One region of the Priestia sp. YIM B13490 genome, then DNA from elsewhere that is predicted to be linked to it. Evidence: riboswitches for the same ligand, from Rfam matches in the RefSeq annotation. Region 1 holds a riboswitch; each other region holds the start of a gene.
What was found. A riboswitch is a leader RNA that binds a small molecule or an ion and turns the genes downstream of it on or off. The one in region 1 is predicted to bind ZMP and ZTP.
Positions count from the first base shown of each region.

Region 2: linked by a shared signal. The riboswitch ahead of ACFX4R_RS20065 (phosphoribosylaminoimidazolecarboxamide formyltransferase) and the one ahead of ACFX4R_RS12990 (phosphoglycerate dehydrogenase) in region 1 are both predicted to bind ZMP and ZTP.
Region 3: linked by a shared signal. The riboswitch ahead of ACFX4R_RS09010 (glutamate/serine transporter AimA) and the one ahead of ACFX4R_RS12990 (phosphoglycerate dehydrogenase) in region 1 are both predicted to bind ZMP and ZTP.

Region 1 is NZ_JBHZOT010000003.1:604,317-610,031, reverse strand. Features, by position in the region: gene ACFX4R_RS13000 (DUF6143 family protein) at 195-740, opposite strand; gene ACFX4R_RS12995 (hypothetical protein) at 981-1,442, opposite strand; gene ACFX4R_RS12990 (phosphoglycerate dehydrogenase) at 1,566-2,765, opposite strand; ZMP/ZTP riboswitch at 2,934-3,012, opposite strand; gene htpG (molecular chaperone HtpG) at 3,223-5,100, shown strand; gene ACFX4R_RS12980 (tubby C-terminal domain-like protein) at 5,131-5,691, opposite strand.
Region 2 is NZ_JBHZOT010000007.1:2,242-7,956, forward strand. Features, by position in the region: gene ACFX4R_RS20050 (SLC13 family permease) at 136-1,287, shown strand; gene ACFX4R_RS20055 (cysteine hydrolase family protein) at 1,451-1,987, shown strand; gene ACFX4R_RS20060 (dihydrofolate reductase) at 2,137-2,622, shown strand; ZMP/ZTP riboswitch at 2,751-2,829, shown strand; gene ACFX4R_RS20065 (phosphoribosylaminoimidazolecarboxamide formyltransferase) at 2,879-4,045, shown strand; gene yeiL (transcriptional regulator YeiL) at 4,201-4,863, opposite strand; gene ACFX4R_RS20075 (class I SAM-dependent methyltransferase) at 4,972-5,607, shown strand; gene ACFX4R_RS20080 (cupin domain-containing protein) at 5,660-5,715, shown strand, end outside.
Region 3 is NZ_JBHZOT010000002.1:720,497-726,211, forward strand. Features, by position in the region: gene ACFX4R_RS09005 (DUF5105 domain-containing protein) at 1-668, opposite strand, end outside; gene ACFX4R_RS09010 (glutamate/serine transporter AimA) at 851-2,446, opposite strand; ZMP/ZTP riboswitch at 2,503-2,581, opposite strand; gene ACFX4R_RS09015 (cupin domain-containing protein) at 2,970-3,569, shown strand; gene ACFX4R_RS09020 (DUF3311 domain-containing protein) at 3,947-4,150, shown strand; gene ACFX4R_RS09025 (sodium:solute symporter family protein) at 4,150-5,649, shown strand; gene ACFX4R_RS09030 (alanine/glycine:cation symporter family protein) at 5,680-5,715, opposite strand, start outside.

The sequences.
Region 1 (5,715 bases):
ATGGTTTGTGTAGTTGGAATTATCCTTTTGCTTGCTTTGTTTTTCTTGGGTGATATCCACAATCAAACGAAAAAACGCAAGCTATAAAAAAGAACTTTGTATGCTGCTGCAAAGTTCTTTTCATAAACACTTACTGTTTGTTAAGAACTGTATGAAATAGCTCATACACTTCTCATACAATCGCTAAGACCTATTCAGTTAACAGTCCTTCTTACGTTTTTTTCAAACCATCCATATGCAATTTCAGCTTTAATTTCTTTATTTCCCGGAGAAACTAGGAAAATAACGTATGAACCGTTGTTTGGAAAGATAAATTTTCCATCTTCATCACTTACTAATGTACTTTTCGGCGGAACAACACGGTTAAATACGTTTACCCCTTTGGTAGGAAAGCCTTTTACCATTTCTGCAAATTTAATTTTCCCTTTTGGCTTTGAACGTATTGTAGTATTTGCTGGACTCACATTATCTGAAGTTGTTCCTTTTCCAGGCGGGATAGAATTAAACCAAATTTCAGCAGTAAAAGGTTCGTTGGAATAGTTAGTGATAGTAAAAGCATTCACAAATAAATCTACTCCGGAGCCGGAAGGGTTAACTAACCCGCCCCAAGCATTTCTATTTCCACCAAAACGAATAGGCTCAGTTTGTCCGACAAAATAGTCTCCTTTTAAAGATTGATATAAAGGATTAGGTATATTAACGGCTTTAATATAAGGTTTACTCGACTCGTAATTCGACATACAATCATCTCCTTTCTGTACTATATTTTATGAAGTTTTTCTATAAATGCTTGGACACATGCATTTAGAAATATATTTAATCTTTATATAAACGCAAAAAGATAGACCCGGTACTGAGCCTATCTTTTCCTATCGCTTAATGCCCTCGTCGACTGCTGGTGTATAAACGGATTGTTTTTTGACTTTATATTCCGATGCTTTTTTAATACTTCTACTATCACTTCTTAAAGTAGTAATCACCTATTCTTTTGTAGTCATAGAATGAAGAATCCTTACCTTTTTTTCGCAATATTCAACAATTTCATAACAGGCTGTGAGAATATCATGTCTAGACAGTTCTATTTCATCAAATACAAATTTTGAAAGTTGCTTCTGCAGAACCTCCAGCTTTTTGCTGTCTTCTTCATCGATCCATAGCCCTTCCGTAATACACACATCTGCTATTTTGTTAATAGATTGAGCCGTCCAGTTTAAGCCAGCTGAAGAAACAGTTTTTGTAAGTAAATCGTTTTTTATAGCTAGAATAACTTGACACACATGGGTATAGGCATCAACTTTCTTTTGGATAAATGCTTTGCGAAGCTCTTGTTTGTATTGCTCTTTCGACATCACTATAGCTACAACAGACGTAATGAATGTTCCTGCCAGCGCGATGAGCGACCCTATCAAAATTCCTATCAGTTCTCCTGACAAAACGTTCACCTCTTTAAAGGTATTTCTATATGCTATGAGAATGAAGGAATTGATATGAGGTAAACACCATGTAAAAACAGCCCTAACTTTTCTAAGTTAGGGCTGTAACACTAAAATATGATGGGAACCAAATTAGATAATACGACTTGTAATAATTCCTTCAATTTGACCGATTTTTTCTTCTAGCTCAGGCACAATCTCGTCACTTACTTGATTGTCAATATCGATCATTGTATACGCATATTCACCGCGGCTTCTGTTCACCATATCTGCGATGTTTAAATTGTAGTTTGAGAATACTTGCGTAAGTTGTCCTACCATATTCGGCACGTTGTGATGGAAAGCAGCTACGCGTTTTTTCCCAGTGTAAGGAAGAGATGCATTCGGGAAGTTCACTGAGTTTTTAACGTTTCCTGTTTCTAAGAAATTTTTCACTTGACGTGCTGCCATTACCGCACAGTTTTCTTCTGATTCTTGAGTTGATGCCCCTAGATGAGGAATTGGCACAACATTTTTCATGTTCAAGACATTTTGATTTGGGAAATCTGTAATGTATCTTCCAACTTTTCCACTTTCAAGAGCAGCTTTCATATCTTCTTCGTTTACAAGCTCACCGCGTGAGAAGTTCAAAATATGAACATCAGGTTTCATGATGCTAAACGTTTCTTTATTGAAAACACCTTTTGTATCGTCCGTTAATGGAACGTGAACCGTAATATAGTCAGATGCTGCAAATAGTTCTTCTAGAGACATTGCACGCTGTACGTTGCGAGACAAATTCCAAGCTGTATTAACAGAAATGAATGGATCAAAACCAATTACGTCCATATCTAAATCAAGCGCATCGTTTGCTACAAGAGCACCAATTGCACCTAAACCAATAACGCCTAACGTTTTACCTTTGATTTCTTTTCCAACAAACTGTTTTTTACCTGCTTCAACTAACTTAGGAATTTGATCACCTTGGCCATCCAATCCTTTTGTCCATTCAACTCCAGCAAATAAGTTACGAGAAGAAGCCATAATTGTAGTTAAAACCATTTCTTTTACTGCGTTTGCATTAGCTCCTGGCGTATTAAATACAACGATACCTTGCTCCGTGCAAGCGTCCACCGGTATATTATTAACCCCTGCTCCAGCTCGTGCAATAGCTTTTAAATTTTGGTCAAATGCCATGCTGTGCATGTTAAAGCTACGCACGACAATCGCATCTGGACTTTCGCTGTCGTTGTCAATTTGATAACCTTCTTGATTAAAAACATTTAGACCTTTTTGTGCAATGTTGTTTAATGTTTTGATTGTTTGTACTTTTTTTAATGTTAATGTGCTCATTTTGTACTCTCCTCTGATTATCATCGTAGTTTTACATGTTTTTACCTTTGGATAAAGGAACTTCATTTTTATTTTTTTAAAAAGTCTGGTTTTTTAGCCTACATATGTGATAACTTCTATATCCTCTCCCCCTAAACAGAAAGAGGTAAGAGATATGTATTAATCCCTTACCTCTGCCCAGGCGAACGGCTACGTCACTATATGCTTCCTCACGGTTATCCGCGTTTCGCCAGTCACATATAGTCTTTGAAATTAAGTATATTCTAGCAAACTCTTTCAGAACGTTCAACCTTTTTTTAAAAGTTTGCTTTTTTCAGTCTAATTTTTAATCTCTTTAGCGAATCTCCTAATATATTGACAAATACCCTAATACATGTTAAATAAGAAGAGTGATTAGCACTCTATCCACTCAAGTGCTAATTATTTTATAAGCCCTATTTGGAAAGGAGAATTTCTTATGTCAAAAAAAGAATTCAAAGCTGAATCAAAGCGATTATTAGAGATGATGATTAATTCCATCTATTCTCAAAAAGAAGTATTTTTGAGAGAACTTCTATCAAATTCAAGTGATGCAATCGATAAAATTTATTACAAAGCCTTAACAGACGACTCCTTGCGTTTTAACAAAGAAAGCTATTACATAAAAGTAACACCAGATAAAACTAACCGTACCTTAACCATTACGGATACTGGAATTGGCATGACGCAAGAAGAGCTTGAAAGCAGCTTGGGCACAATTGCGCGAAGCGGTTCCCTTGCGTTTAAAAACGAAAATGAAACAAAGGACGGGCACACGATTATCGGCCAATTCGGCGTTGGGTTTTACGCAGCGTTCATGGTGGCAGATGTCGTGACCGTGATTAGTAAAGCGTTAGGCTGCGATGAAGCCTATAAATGGGAATCTACTGGTGCTGATGGCTATACAATCGAACCTTGCGAAAAAGAAACGGTTGGGACTCAAATTATTTTAAAAATTAAAGAAAATACAGAAGATGAAACATATGATGAGTATCTAGAAGATTATCGTTTAAAAGAGATTATTAAAAAGTATTCAGACTTTATCCGCTACCCGATTAAAATGGACATAACGGAAAAACGTCCTAAAGAAGGTTCTGATAACGAGCTAGAAGATTATACAGAAGAGCAAGTTATCAACAGTATGGTACCGATCTGGAAGAAAAATAAAAATGAATTGACTTCAGAAGACTATGAGCAGTTTTATTCAGAAAAGCGCTACGGATTTGATAAACCGCTCACTCACCTTCATATTAATGTGGATGGAACGATTCGCTACAATGCCATTTTATTTATTCCAGAAAATAGTCCGTTTGATTACTACTCAAAAGAATTTGAAAAAGGGCTTGAACTGTATTCAAACGGCGTCTTAATTATGAATAAATGTGCAGATCTTCTTCCAGATTACTTTAGCTTTGTAAAAGGTATGGTAGATTCTGAAGATTTATCTCTTAATATTTCACGTGAAATTTTGCAGCAAGACCGACAGCTTCAGCTGATTGCCAAAAACATCGGCAAGAAAATCAAAAATGAATTAAAAAGCTTACTTAAAAACGAACGTGAAAAGTACGAGAAGTTTTATGAATCATTTGGCCGCCAGCTGAAGTACGGTGTTTACAGTGACTTTGGCAGCAACAAAGACGTATTAAAAGACCTGCTTTTATTCTATTCTTCTACAGAGAAAAAGCTCGTAACACTAGACGAATATGTATCGCGCATGCCTGAGGATCAAAGGTATATCTATTATGCATCAGGCGAATCGTACGACCGAATTGAAAAGCTTCCTCAAGCAGAATTGGTTGCAGATAAAGGTTACGAAATTCTATATTTTACAGAAGATATCGATGAATTTGCGATTAAAATGTTAATGACGTACGAAGAAAAAGAATTTAAATCTGTTTCAAGCAGTGACTTAGGGATTGAAGCAGAAGAAGAACAGCTCAATGAGTCTGAGGAAAGAGAAAATAAAGAGCTATTTGACTATATGAAAAAAGCTTTGGGGGGAAAAATAGGAGATGTGCGCGCGTCTAAACGTTTAAAAACACATCCCGTTTGCTTATCAGCTGATGGTGAAGTAACGATTGAAATGGAGAAAATTTTAAGTGCGATGCCTGACAATCAGCATGTAAAAGCAGAAAAAGTGTTAGAAATTAACGTAAATCATGATGTATTTGCTTCTTTAAAAGATGCATTTGAAAATGATAAAGGGAAATTAGACCTTTATACAAATTTATTATATAACCAAGCTCTTCTAATTGAAGGCTTATCTATTAGTGATCCCGTTGAATTCACAAATGATATTTGTAAAATCATGATATAAAAATCAGGCGCAGAATCATTCTGCGCCTGATTATATGTATGGCATAATAAAAGTAGTTATATAGTAAGAAGCGATAAAAATGGGTACGGGCAGTTCTTCTGTTACTCTTATTGAGTGTTTGCCTTCTTTAAAATGAAAAAGGTCTGATTTAAACTCTGCGACTTTTTCTCTTTTTTGATTAAAAATACACGCTTCCTCTATAGCTTCATGACTGCTTAACATGTAGACGTTATTTCCCCATCTAATTTCTTGTGCTCCTTCGTTTTTAATTAGTCCTTTACCTAATAGATGCCCCACTGTTTTTCCATTTTCTTTTATCACCCACCGGTGTTTTTTCACGTGATCAATAAACACCGTTCTTCCTTCCCATTGAACTTGTAAATGTACCTTTAAGCCGCAGGAAAAGATAGGAAACCAAGAAATAGAATCTAACACTGGAAGTCCATCACGAGTTAAAAAATCAATACTTTTCGTCCACATATTTTTATGCATTCTCTTAAGCTGTCCGACGTTTTCTCCATTTTCATTTGTAACTGCTATGGTCTTTCCCGCTGATTTAAAATAGGGAAGATAAAAAATATATTCTTGCATATAAGCCTCCAAAGGTTCTGCACT
Region 2 (5,715 bases), on a different contig from region 1:
ATCATTACCCCCATAACGGAAAAATGCCATTTTTGTGTAATTTAATGGAATTGATGGTGTTTTTTAAGTGCATTGAGATTTCAAATGCAAGAAACAGGGGTGTGTAGTAGAATAGATAATACTGGAGGGGGATTGATGAAAGAATATATTTATGTAGAAAACGAAAAAAAAATGAAATTGAAATGTGGATTTTTTAAAAAAGACATCGTATTTACCATATCACTCTTGTTAGCAATCTTAAGCTGTTTATTCCATGCACCAAAGCTAGAATATATAAATTTTAAAGTATTAGTCAGTTTATTTAATCTTATGCTCGTAGTTAAGGCTCTGGAAGAGCTTAAACTATTGGATAAGTTCGCCATTGCTATACTAAGTAAATGTCATAATAGTAAAAGTGTTTCAGCAATCCTAATTTTATTATGCTTTTTTAGTTCCATGCTTGTAACGAATGATGTTGCATTAATAACATTTGTACCATTAACACTTATAATTAGTAAGATTATACAAACTTCTATGTTAGATACTGTTATATTAGAGACAATTGCGGCTAACATTGGAAGCAGTCTAACTCCAATGGGAAATCCTCAAAATCTTTTCATATTTACTAACTACGGAATAAGGCCTATACAATTTTTCACAACAATCCTTCTATTAGTGGTTCTTGGAATTATTCTGTTATTCTTTCTTAATCAAAGATTGAATAGTAAAACATTGGAAATGGAACTTCCGTATATTCCTATAAATAATAAAAAAAAAGCAACAGTATGGGGAATACTATTTGGCATCATATCTGTATCCATACTAGGGGTTTTAAGCTATAAACTTGCGTTTATCATCGTATTGGGAACCGCATGTATACTTGACATAAAATTATTGAAGAAAATTGATTATTTATTGCTTATTACTTTTATATGCTTTTTTATATTTATAGGAAACATATCGGAATTAAAGGTAGTACAGACATTTGCCAACGAAAATCTCAAAAGTCCCACATCTATCTTTTTCAGTTCCATAATTTTAAGCCAACTGATAAGCAATGTACCAGCTGCGATCTTTTTATCAAAATTCTCCGTGAATTGGCAGCCTTTATTAGTAGGTGTGAATTTAGGTGGACTTGGCACGATTGTGGCTTCCCTCGCAAGTGTAATTTCATTTAAACTTTTTATTAAGAGAGATCCACAAAAAAGTAAAATGTACCTTATAAGGTTTAGCTTTTATAACTTTTCGATTTTAGCTCTTTTAACTCTTGTTTATTATTTTACGATGAAAAATCAACATTTCTTTTAATACAAAGTAATTGGTTTAAACAACTTTGGGGTTCTACCAATATAAAAAAACCAATTTCTCAAATTTTAATACTGAGAAATTGGTTTTTTATTATGAGATTTTAATTTGATATAATAGTATTTTTAATTTTTTTCCACATAACTCAATAGGGGGATACAACGAAATGAGTAAAAAAACGGCTTTGTTGCTTATAGATGTCCAAAACATCATGTTTTCTTATGAAGGTGGATCTTTATGGAATGAACAGCAAGTGCTTCAAAATATTACTTATCTAAGGGAAAAAGCTCACCAATCTAATGTGCCAATTATCTATATCCAGCATACAGACCCTAGTTATAATAGTATGCTTAGTGAAGGAAAAGTCACATGGGAAATCCATCGTGATGTTAGCCCCTTACCAACAGACATAGTTATTCAAAAATCTTCTTGGGACGCATTTTATCAAACAACTCTACATAAAAAACTTCAGGAACTTGAAATTGGAAGATTAGTCATTGCAGGGATGCAAACTGAATTTTGTTTAGATACTACTTGTAGAAGAGCATATAGCTTAGGTTATAAAGAGAATATCTTAGTAAAAGATGCTCATAGCACATTTGATACGGCTGTGCTTTCAGCTTCAAAAATAGTAGAACATCATAATAATATTCTAGGCGGCAGATTCGTTACATTAAAAGAAGTAAAGAAAATTATATTTTAATCTAATAAATAACTTTTCAAAGGAAAAAACAGCCTTTCAAAGGCTGTTTTTTGTTCCTGGAACGCACATTATGGTAACTAATTTCGTATAGGATATACATCTAGTCCTCCTTTATTTGTTAAAATTAAAGAAAAGGGGGGAGGGACCATATGATCATATCTGCAATGGTTGCTGTAGGAAAAGAAAATGTAATTGGGAAGGATAATGATATTCCCTGGAGACTCCCAAATGATTGGAAATATCTAAGAAAAGTTACTATGGGGCATTCAATTATTTTAGGTAGGAAGAATTATGAATCCATCGGAAAACCTCTGGAGGGACGTAAAAATATTATAATGACCACAAATGAAAATTATAAAGCTCCAGGTTGTTATATAGCTCATTCAGTTGAACAAGCTCTTTCCATGTGCGAAGGGGAAGAAGTATTTATCCTTGGAGGAGAGGAAATTTATCGACAATTCCAACCCTACACTCATAAATTGTACATAACTAAAATCAATCATTATTTCAAAGGTGATCGCTTCTTTCCAGAGTTTGATTTTTCTCTATGGAAAGAGTTATCGGTTGAAAAAGGTATTGAAGATGAAAGAAATCATTATGAACATTACTTTCATGTATATGAAAAAATCAACTAATTAAGTTAAGATACCAATAAATACCTTTTATGTAAATTAGATTAGTATATAATATATAATTTAAAAAGAAAAATTTAGATAAAAGTATTGTTAAAATTACTTTTATTATGTAAAATTTACCTATAAAACAGACTATGTGTTACTGGCGTAAACATGGAGGACCATGAGGAAGCACATAGATAACGGCCGTACGCCTGGGCAAAGTATTTGAACATGAGTTCAAATACTTTTTTTATTTAGAAAGGGGATTTTTTACATGAAAGAGATTGGTTTACGGTACGGAATGAACCCAAATCAAAGTAAAGCTAAAGTTCAGAATGCTAAAAACACGCCTATTAAAATCTTAAATGGAGAAGCGAGTTATATTAACTTTCTAGATGCATTAAACGCTTTTCAACTGGTTCGGGAGCTTCGACAGGCTACTGATCAACCTGCAGCTGCATCCTTTAAACACGTAAGTCCAGCAGGTGCAGCTGTGTACTCTCCACTAAATGAGACACTTACTGAATCCTATTTTGTTAAAGGCCTAGACCTGTCTCCATTAGCGATTGCTTATGCAAGAGCGCGTGGGACAGATAGGATGTCTTCATTTGGAGATTGTGCTGCTTTTAGTGATGAAGTGGATATAACTGTAGCTAATCTCCTCAAAACAGAGGTTTCTGATATGATTGTTTCACCAAGCTACACTCAAGAAGCACTAGAGATTTTGAAACAGAAAAAGAAAGGAAAATATCTAATTTTAGAGATTGATCCAAATTATGTGCCTGATCTAATTGAAAAAAGAACGATATTTGGCATTACTCTAGAACAACAAAGAAATGATGTACAGATTGGGAAAGAAGTTTTCAATCAGATTGTTACGACTCAATGTGATATCCCTGATCATGCAAAGAGAGACCTTCTTGTTGCTCTTATTACATTAAAATATACACAATCAAACTCCATTTGTTTCGCATTAGATGGCCAAACAATTGGAATTGGTGCTGGACAGCAGTCCCGTATTCATTGTACGAGGTTGGCTGCTGAAAAAGCTGATAAATGGTGGCTAAGACAACATCCAAGAGCCCTTAACATGAAGTTCAGAGAAGGCATTTCTCGTGTAGAAGTTAATAATGCAATTGATGGATGGCTGAATGATGATATTACTGAGGTAGAAAATGAGCACTGGAAACAATGTTTTGAGGAGGTCCCTGCTAGGCTAAGTAAGAGTGAAAAACGAGAATGGCTAAAAAGATTAAAAGGCGTTTCCTATGCATCCGACGCTTTTCTACCTTTCCGTGATAATATCGATCGTGCGGCTCAAAGTGGCGTTAAATATGTGGTTCAAACAGGAAATTCTTTACGAGATGAACAAGTTACACAGGCAGCAAATGAATATGGGATGATCATGGCACATTCAGGTATACGTGTATTCCATCATTGAGCTATGAATTAAATATGATTAGCCCAAAAGAGCCAAGACTTATAAAGGGATTGGCTCTTCTAGAATGTTTTCGATACATGCGATTATGGCAACTACATTTTATATCATTTACATATAGTCATCTTTCTTATGAAACGAGGTTATTATGAGTGTCTTTAATTTAATTCAGCTAATTTTTTCAAACGTTCTTTGTCCCTAATAATGTAACCTCGCGACTGCTTTTCAATAGTCTTTGATTTACATAGCTGGGCTAGTACATGGAGTAGATGGCGATATGATACACCCAAGTATTCGCATACTTCAGTATGTTTTTCTTTATAAAAGTTATCATCAGCCGACAACATTATAAAAGCAGCAAGACGGTTCTCGAGTGGATAGGCCTGATTTTGTGTATACTTTGCTGAAATTTTAGTTGCTTTCTCACTTAAAAAACTGCATAAATATCTGAGAAATGTTACATCTGTTAAGAGCTTATTTTTACAGGTGTTAATAGGAATAGCTAAACAAATGGTTTTAGTGACAGTTTGTATAGCTTTAGAATATCTTTGTGAATTTAATAGTTCCACTTCCCCCATAAATGTTGGAGCTTGTAAAAAATTAATCAAGGACACTTTCCCATTTTCGTGTGTAACATAGAGTTTTGCCTTACCTTCAACAAGATAATAAATATATTGAGGATAGGAGCCTTCCTTATAGATAAATTCACCACGTTCAAATTCGCAGACCTGAATAAATGGAGTAATTGGAAAGGAAAAAAGTGATTGAATAGAGTATTTCTCGATATAGTAACTTTGCATAGGCTCGTTTAAAAATTTCATTTTTTCTCCTACTATTATAAAAATATGAGATATCTCACATTATTTTATGTTTTTACATGCTATGATGCAATAAAAGTTGATAGATCAATAGGGAGTTGTTTCATAAAGATGATCAAACAAGATGAATATTGGAATGAAGTAGCTAATAAAAAAGAATTTACTACGCCTTTTCAACCTGAATTATTCCTAACACATGTTAATCACAATGCTGCCATATTAGATTATGGTTGTGGGTATGGACGGACTTTATTGGAATTAAGAAGTTACGATTATAACAATTTACATGGTGTAGACTTTTCAGAAGAAATGATTAAAAGAGCTAAGTCTCATAACTCAGAAATCGATTTTCAAGTTATTCAAAGTGGGAAGCTTCCTTTTTCTAATGATTCTTTGGATGCTGTCTTACTTTTTGCAGTTTTAACATGTGTTCATAAAAGTGAGGAACAAAACGCTATTTTAAATGAGATTAAACGGGTACTAAAGCCAGGAGGTATTATTTACATCAACGACTTTCTACTGAATAGTGATGAAAGAAATAAATTACGTTATGAAAAGGCACTCACTAAGTATCATACATACGGGGTTTTTGAATTACCAGATGGGGCCATTTTACGTCATCATAGCGAAGAACGTGTGAAAGAATGGGTAGATCAATTTGAAACCTTAGAATACAAGAAAGTAGAATATACAACTATGAATGGAAATCGTTCAAATGGTTTAGTTTACATGGGGAAATTAAATTGAATTTATTATAGATAACATATAAAGGGGAATTGTAATGCTAGAGAAATTAGAGCTGGAAAAGATTAATCTTCAAGAAATTACAAAAGATATTAAAGATCAACACGTGAA
Region 3 (5,715 bases), on a different contig from region 1:
TTGTCGGTTAAACTGTTAGAAAACGCACCTTTTAATTCCTCATTAAACGCTTTTTTCTGTTCTTCTATGACAGCTGTTTTATCTGCTGTTACATATTTATCATAGTCTACGTTTTCTTTGTTTAAGTAAAGGACTTCTGTGTAAGCTTGCAGAGCTTTTTCTGGGTCTTGCAGCTTATTATAGCTTTTGGCGTATTTTTTCGTATCCAGTGTTAATGTCACTTCGTCGATTTCTTCATCATAATCAGATGATTTTGGCTGAAGCCCAATTTTGTACTTTTTATCTTTTTTGACTTCAAAGACAAATGTTAATTTTTTTTGCTTTCCAGCGCCAATCTTGTCAGATGCACTGCTTTCTAGTCCAAGCTCACGACTGTTCACTCCCGTTTTTGGAGACAGCTGTTCATCTCCTTCGTATAAATACACACCGTCATAATCTGATAAAGATATACTGTTTTTGGATACATTTTTCACTTTTAAATCAACTTTCAACAGCCCTTTTTCTTCACTTGTAGCTCCTTCATCACTATCTACTAAAATGTAAGAAGCGCTGTCAATGGATGCTTCAATCGTCTTATTTTTAGCCGAAGTGGATCCTCCCGTTTCCTTAGAACTGTTGCAAGCCGCTAATACTAGCATAAGTACAAAAGCCAAAGCCAAAACATTCATTTTTTTCACAGCTTCCCAATCCCCTTTATTTTGTTTTTTTAGAACTTTATCCCAAATAAAGGTTCCCCCTGTATAAATACTTAAACCTTAAAATCTATATTTTTTACAATATTTTGATAAAAACTAAGTCTAAATTCTCCACTGACCTAAATAAAAAAACACGAGCACGGGCTCGTGTTTTTTTATTTAGATTTAAAATTTTCTTGATTGATTTGTTCAGCTTCTTTCATATATCGGTTAGATTTGCCGCTTTTAATTCCCCAGTAATAAAAAGCTAATGATACGCAAGCAATCACTAGCATATCCCATCCGAAAGGCAAAATATTTTTGCCTCCGAATTTTTCGCTTCCTATGTAGGAAATAAAAATCATGCACGCTAAATAGATAAGCATCCAAGCCCCGGTTAAAAATTCTTTTTTAAAGCCCACCCATTTATTTTTCGCTTGGTAATAAAAATAAACAGGCAGGCCAATTGCCATAATAAAGATCACTTCACCTGTAAGTGGCCACCTTGCCCAGTAAAGCGTCAAGGAAGCAAAAACGAAGCCGCATGGCGCAATAACTGATGCCCCTTTTAAATAAAATGGACGGTAAAAGTGTGAAGCCGTTTTTCTTAATGTTATAAGCGCTACAGGACCCATAATATAAGAGATAAGCGTCGCTACTGAGATCACTTCTGCTAAGACACCCCATCCTCTAAATAAAAAGAGAAACAAGAAGCAAGCTGCTAAATTCAGCCACATAGCTGGGCGCGGGACATTGTAAAGTGGATGAAGAGTACCAAATATCTTTGGCAAGTATCCATTTTGCTGCATCCCGTATAACATTCTAGAAGTAGTTGCCGTATATGTAGCACCTGTGCCGGAAGGAGAAACAAATGCGTCTGCGTATAACACAATTGTTAGCCAGTTAATTCCAAGCGCAATCGCTAAATCAGCAAAAGGAGAATTAAAATTCAAATGATTCCATCCATCAGCAATTGATGACGGACTTACTGCTCCGATAAAGACAATTTGCAATATAATGTATACAATTCCTGCAATAAAAATTGAACCAATTACAGCTATCGGAATCGATTTATTAGGTGATTTTGCTTCTCCTGCCATATTTACAGGACTTTGAAACCCATTAAATGCAAACACAATACCTGATGTTGCCACTGCCGTTAAAACACTGGCCCACCCATAAGGGGCAACCCCATGCTCACTTGAAAAGTTTCCACTATGAAAACCAGCGAAAAATAAAGCCCCTGCCGTTAAACCAGGAATAATTAATTTAACAATCGTAATAAATGAGTTTGCTTTAGCAAAGAGATTTACCGTCCAATAGTTCACAAAAAAGTAAACGAATAATAACAAAGACGCAACTGCCAACCCCTTGGACGTTAAAATGCCATTGTCTACCAATTCATGAGTCCAGCGAGCCCACTTCCAGGGCCAAGTACTCATATATTGCACAGATGCAATAGCCTCCACTGTTATCGTTGAAGCGATTGAAATCCAGTTAGCCCAAGCAGCCAAAAAACCAATAAATGATCCGTGTGAATACTGAGGATATTTAACCATCCCCCCTGCTTGTGGAAACATCGCGCCCAGTTCAGCATATGATAGGGCAATGGTCAAAATAACCACCATTCCAATAACCCATGAAAAAATAGCCGCGGGTCCCGCAATTTGAGCTGCTTTCCATGCTCCAAACAGCCACCCTGAACCGATAATCGAACCTATGCCTGTCATGGTTAAAGCAAATGTTCCCATCTTCCTTTGCATATTGCTCATCCAAATCTACTCCTCTTCCCTAGGAAAATAAAAAAAACACTTGCGGAATTTTCTCAAGTGTTTGCCCAGGCGCGCGGCTTATACGCTATATGCTCCCCCATGGTCATCCATGTTGCGCCAGTCACATATAGGAATATATTTTTTATCAGTATATAACATTCATTTCTATTACTCAATACACAAAAATGTTTACATTACTTTTATAAAGATAATAAATTATTCGTAAAATTCCGAATAAAACTTCTGAAATCTCTTTTTAATTACAAAAAAAAACAACTAAAATCCTAACTTTTCTTGTTGTTTGATTCTTTTACTCCACGAGCAGATTACCTTCTAAAAATTATATTAATATATAATATTCATTTACATAATAAGAATTAACAGCTATATATCCATAGAATTCTTGCACTAGACCCTTTACTTATATACAATATGAAGAAAAGATACTAAAGTGAACTGCCCACCGCTTAGCTACGCTTGAAGTGGGAGACTTCTTTTAGGAAAACGTTAAAACCTACATATCATGCACTTCGCAACAAATGAAGTACTTCGAGCAAACTTCTCTGTTTACGCAAGCACAAAACAGGGAAAATTACGAAAAAAGATTGTTAGAGGGATGCTTATGAATTATGCAAATGTAAAAGTTCTTTATTTTGATGACGACGGAACCATTCCAAATCACCCTCGTCTTCCAGTTTTGTTGTATGAACACGTATTTATTAGTAAGAAAGAGAAAGTGGAGAGCATTTTTAATTCTCACAACTGGAAAAACAGCTGGGTAGGCGGCATACATGATTTTCACCATTACCACAGTAATTCTCATGAAGCACTAGGTGTAATTAGCGGATCTGCACGTTTAAAACTAGGTGGACATATGGGGGAAAATATCGTGGTGCATGCTGGCGATGTGCTCGTACTTCCTGCAGGAACAGGGCATATGCGTCTGCAGTCAACTGCTGATTTTAAAGTGGTTGGAGCTTATCCAGAGGGCATGGATTACAATTTAAGAACAGGAAAACAAACTGATCGCCCTCACGTATTTGATGAAATTGCACAAGTACCTATTCCTACAACAGATCCTGTTTATGGCGACAAAGGACCACTGACAGAGTGGTGGAACTAGACAAGCACTTATTGTCTAGTTTTTTTATTTGCTCTGTTTTATTCTTTCCATGAATCTCTATTTGAACATACAAATTCTTTTCTTATGATGCAATAGCAATATACTTTATCTCAGCGAAATAATAAAAACTTCCCGGTCAAAACTAAATTTCTTCTTTACCGTTCTCTTTTTGCTTCAAGAGCAACTTCGCTTAGATTATCCCCCTTTTTTTCCTTCGTAATCATTTCAAATATACTCCCACCATAACCTCTTTTTTGTTTTTCTAAAAAAATTTCCATAGATTATAACGAAATTTTCAAAAAACTTATTGCTTTACCATGTCAGACTTGCTATCATAGTGAACATTGTTAGATAAATTTTTAGTAGGAGGAGTAAAATTGAACAGAAAATTCATAATTTTTATTTTATTCATCATTCCATTTATTGCTCAATTCGTTTTTTTACCTTTTGTAAATAACATTCATCCAATTATTTTTGGATTACCTCTTTTGCATTTATGGTTATTTTTATGGGTCTTCTTAACGCCTGTGTGTACATTTATCATTTATCGTTTACAAAAATCTTGGGGGGACATTGAATAATGCAAGGAAATTTAACCGCACTTTTAATCACATCAGCAATTGTTCTTGTCGTTATCGCAATTGGCTTTATAGCGGGACGTGACAAATCATCTAGAAGCTCAGTTGAAGAGTGGGCTGTAGGTGGAAGACGTTTTGGAAGCCTGCTCGTCTGGCTTTTAGTAGGAGCAGATTTATATACTGCTTATACATTCCTAGGTCTTACAAGTACAGCTTATCAGGGGGGAAGCATCGCATTTTTTGCTATTCCTTACTCTGTTTTAGCCTTTTTAATTTCATACTTTTTTCTTCCAAAGCTTTGGACTGTTGCTAAAAAGCACAAACTTACTACGCTTGCTGATTATGCCAGAGAACGTTTTAGCAGTAAATTTCTCTCCTCTTTAATTGCTATAGTAGGTGTATTGATGCTCATTCCATATATTGATCTTCAGCTTAGCGGTATTCAAGATACTCTTCGCGTTGCAGGAACTGGCTACATTAACGTAAAAGCAGTCGTTATTCTTTCATTCTTTCTTGTGGCTCTTTATACCTTTTTCAGCGGAATTAAAGGTCCCACATATACGGCAATTATTAAAGATATTTTAGTATGGGCGATTATGTTATTTATGGTTGTTTCTCTGCCAATTATGCATTTTGGAAGCTGGGGCAACATGATCGACAATGTTGCAAAGGATTCACCTCAGCTATTAACGATCCCAACACAAGGACCTAAAGGCATTCCATGGTTTATTACAGCATCACTCGTATCTGCTTTAGCTTTATTCATGTGGGCCCACGCTGCTACAGGTGTTTTCACTGCTAAAAGTGCAGATTCGCTTCGTAAAAATGCTATTTTCTTACCGCTTTACAATATTGTTTTAATTCTAGTCATCTTCTTAGGATTTATTGCTTATCAAGTATTACCTCAAGATACAACGGATCCTAGATTAGCATTATTAACCTTAATTCAATATTCATATGGCGGCATTGGCCAAGGGTTAGCTTATGCAACGATTGCTCTTGCTTCATTAATTCCATGTTCTATCATGGCTATCGGAGCGTCTAACTTATTTGCAAATAATATATTCAGAGATTTAATTAATCCAAATGTACAGGGTAAAACATTAACAATGGTTACTCGTTCGATGGTTTTCGTTGTTATTGGACTGGCACTTTTATTCGGTTTATTATTCCCTCAAGCACTTGTTTCCCTACAGTTACTAGGGGTATCCGGTATGGTACAAATCTTCCCGGCTATCGTTATCAGTCTGTTCTGGAGAAATCAATCGAAAGAAAGTACGATTGCTGGATTAGTAGTAGGGCTGGTTGTGACGTTTACCGTACATGCCACAGGAAATTCATTTGGTCTTTATGAAGGATTCTGGGGATTATTATCTAACTTACTCGTAGTTGTTATTTTAAATCCAATCTTTTCGGCCAAAACAAAAGCAGCAACTAACGGCGTGAAAGAAACATTGTTTTCTAAAGGCACTGCGCAAACTGAATTAAAGAAAAACGCATAAAAAAAGTTCAGCCAATTGGCTGAACTTTTTTTAGATAATATTCTCTTTTTCAGAAGGGGGCGGAGC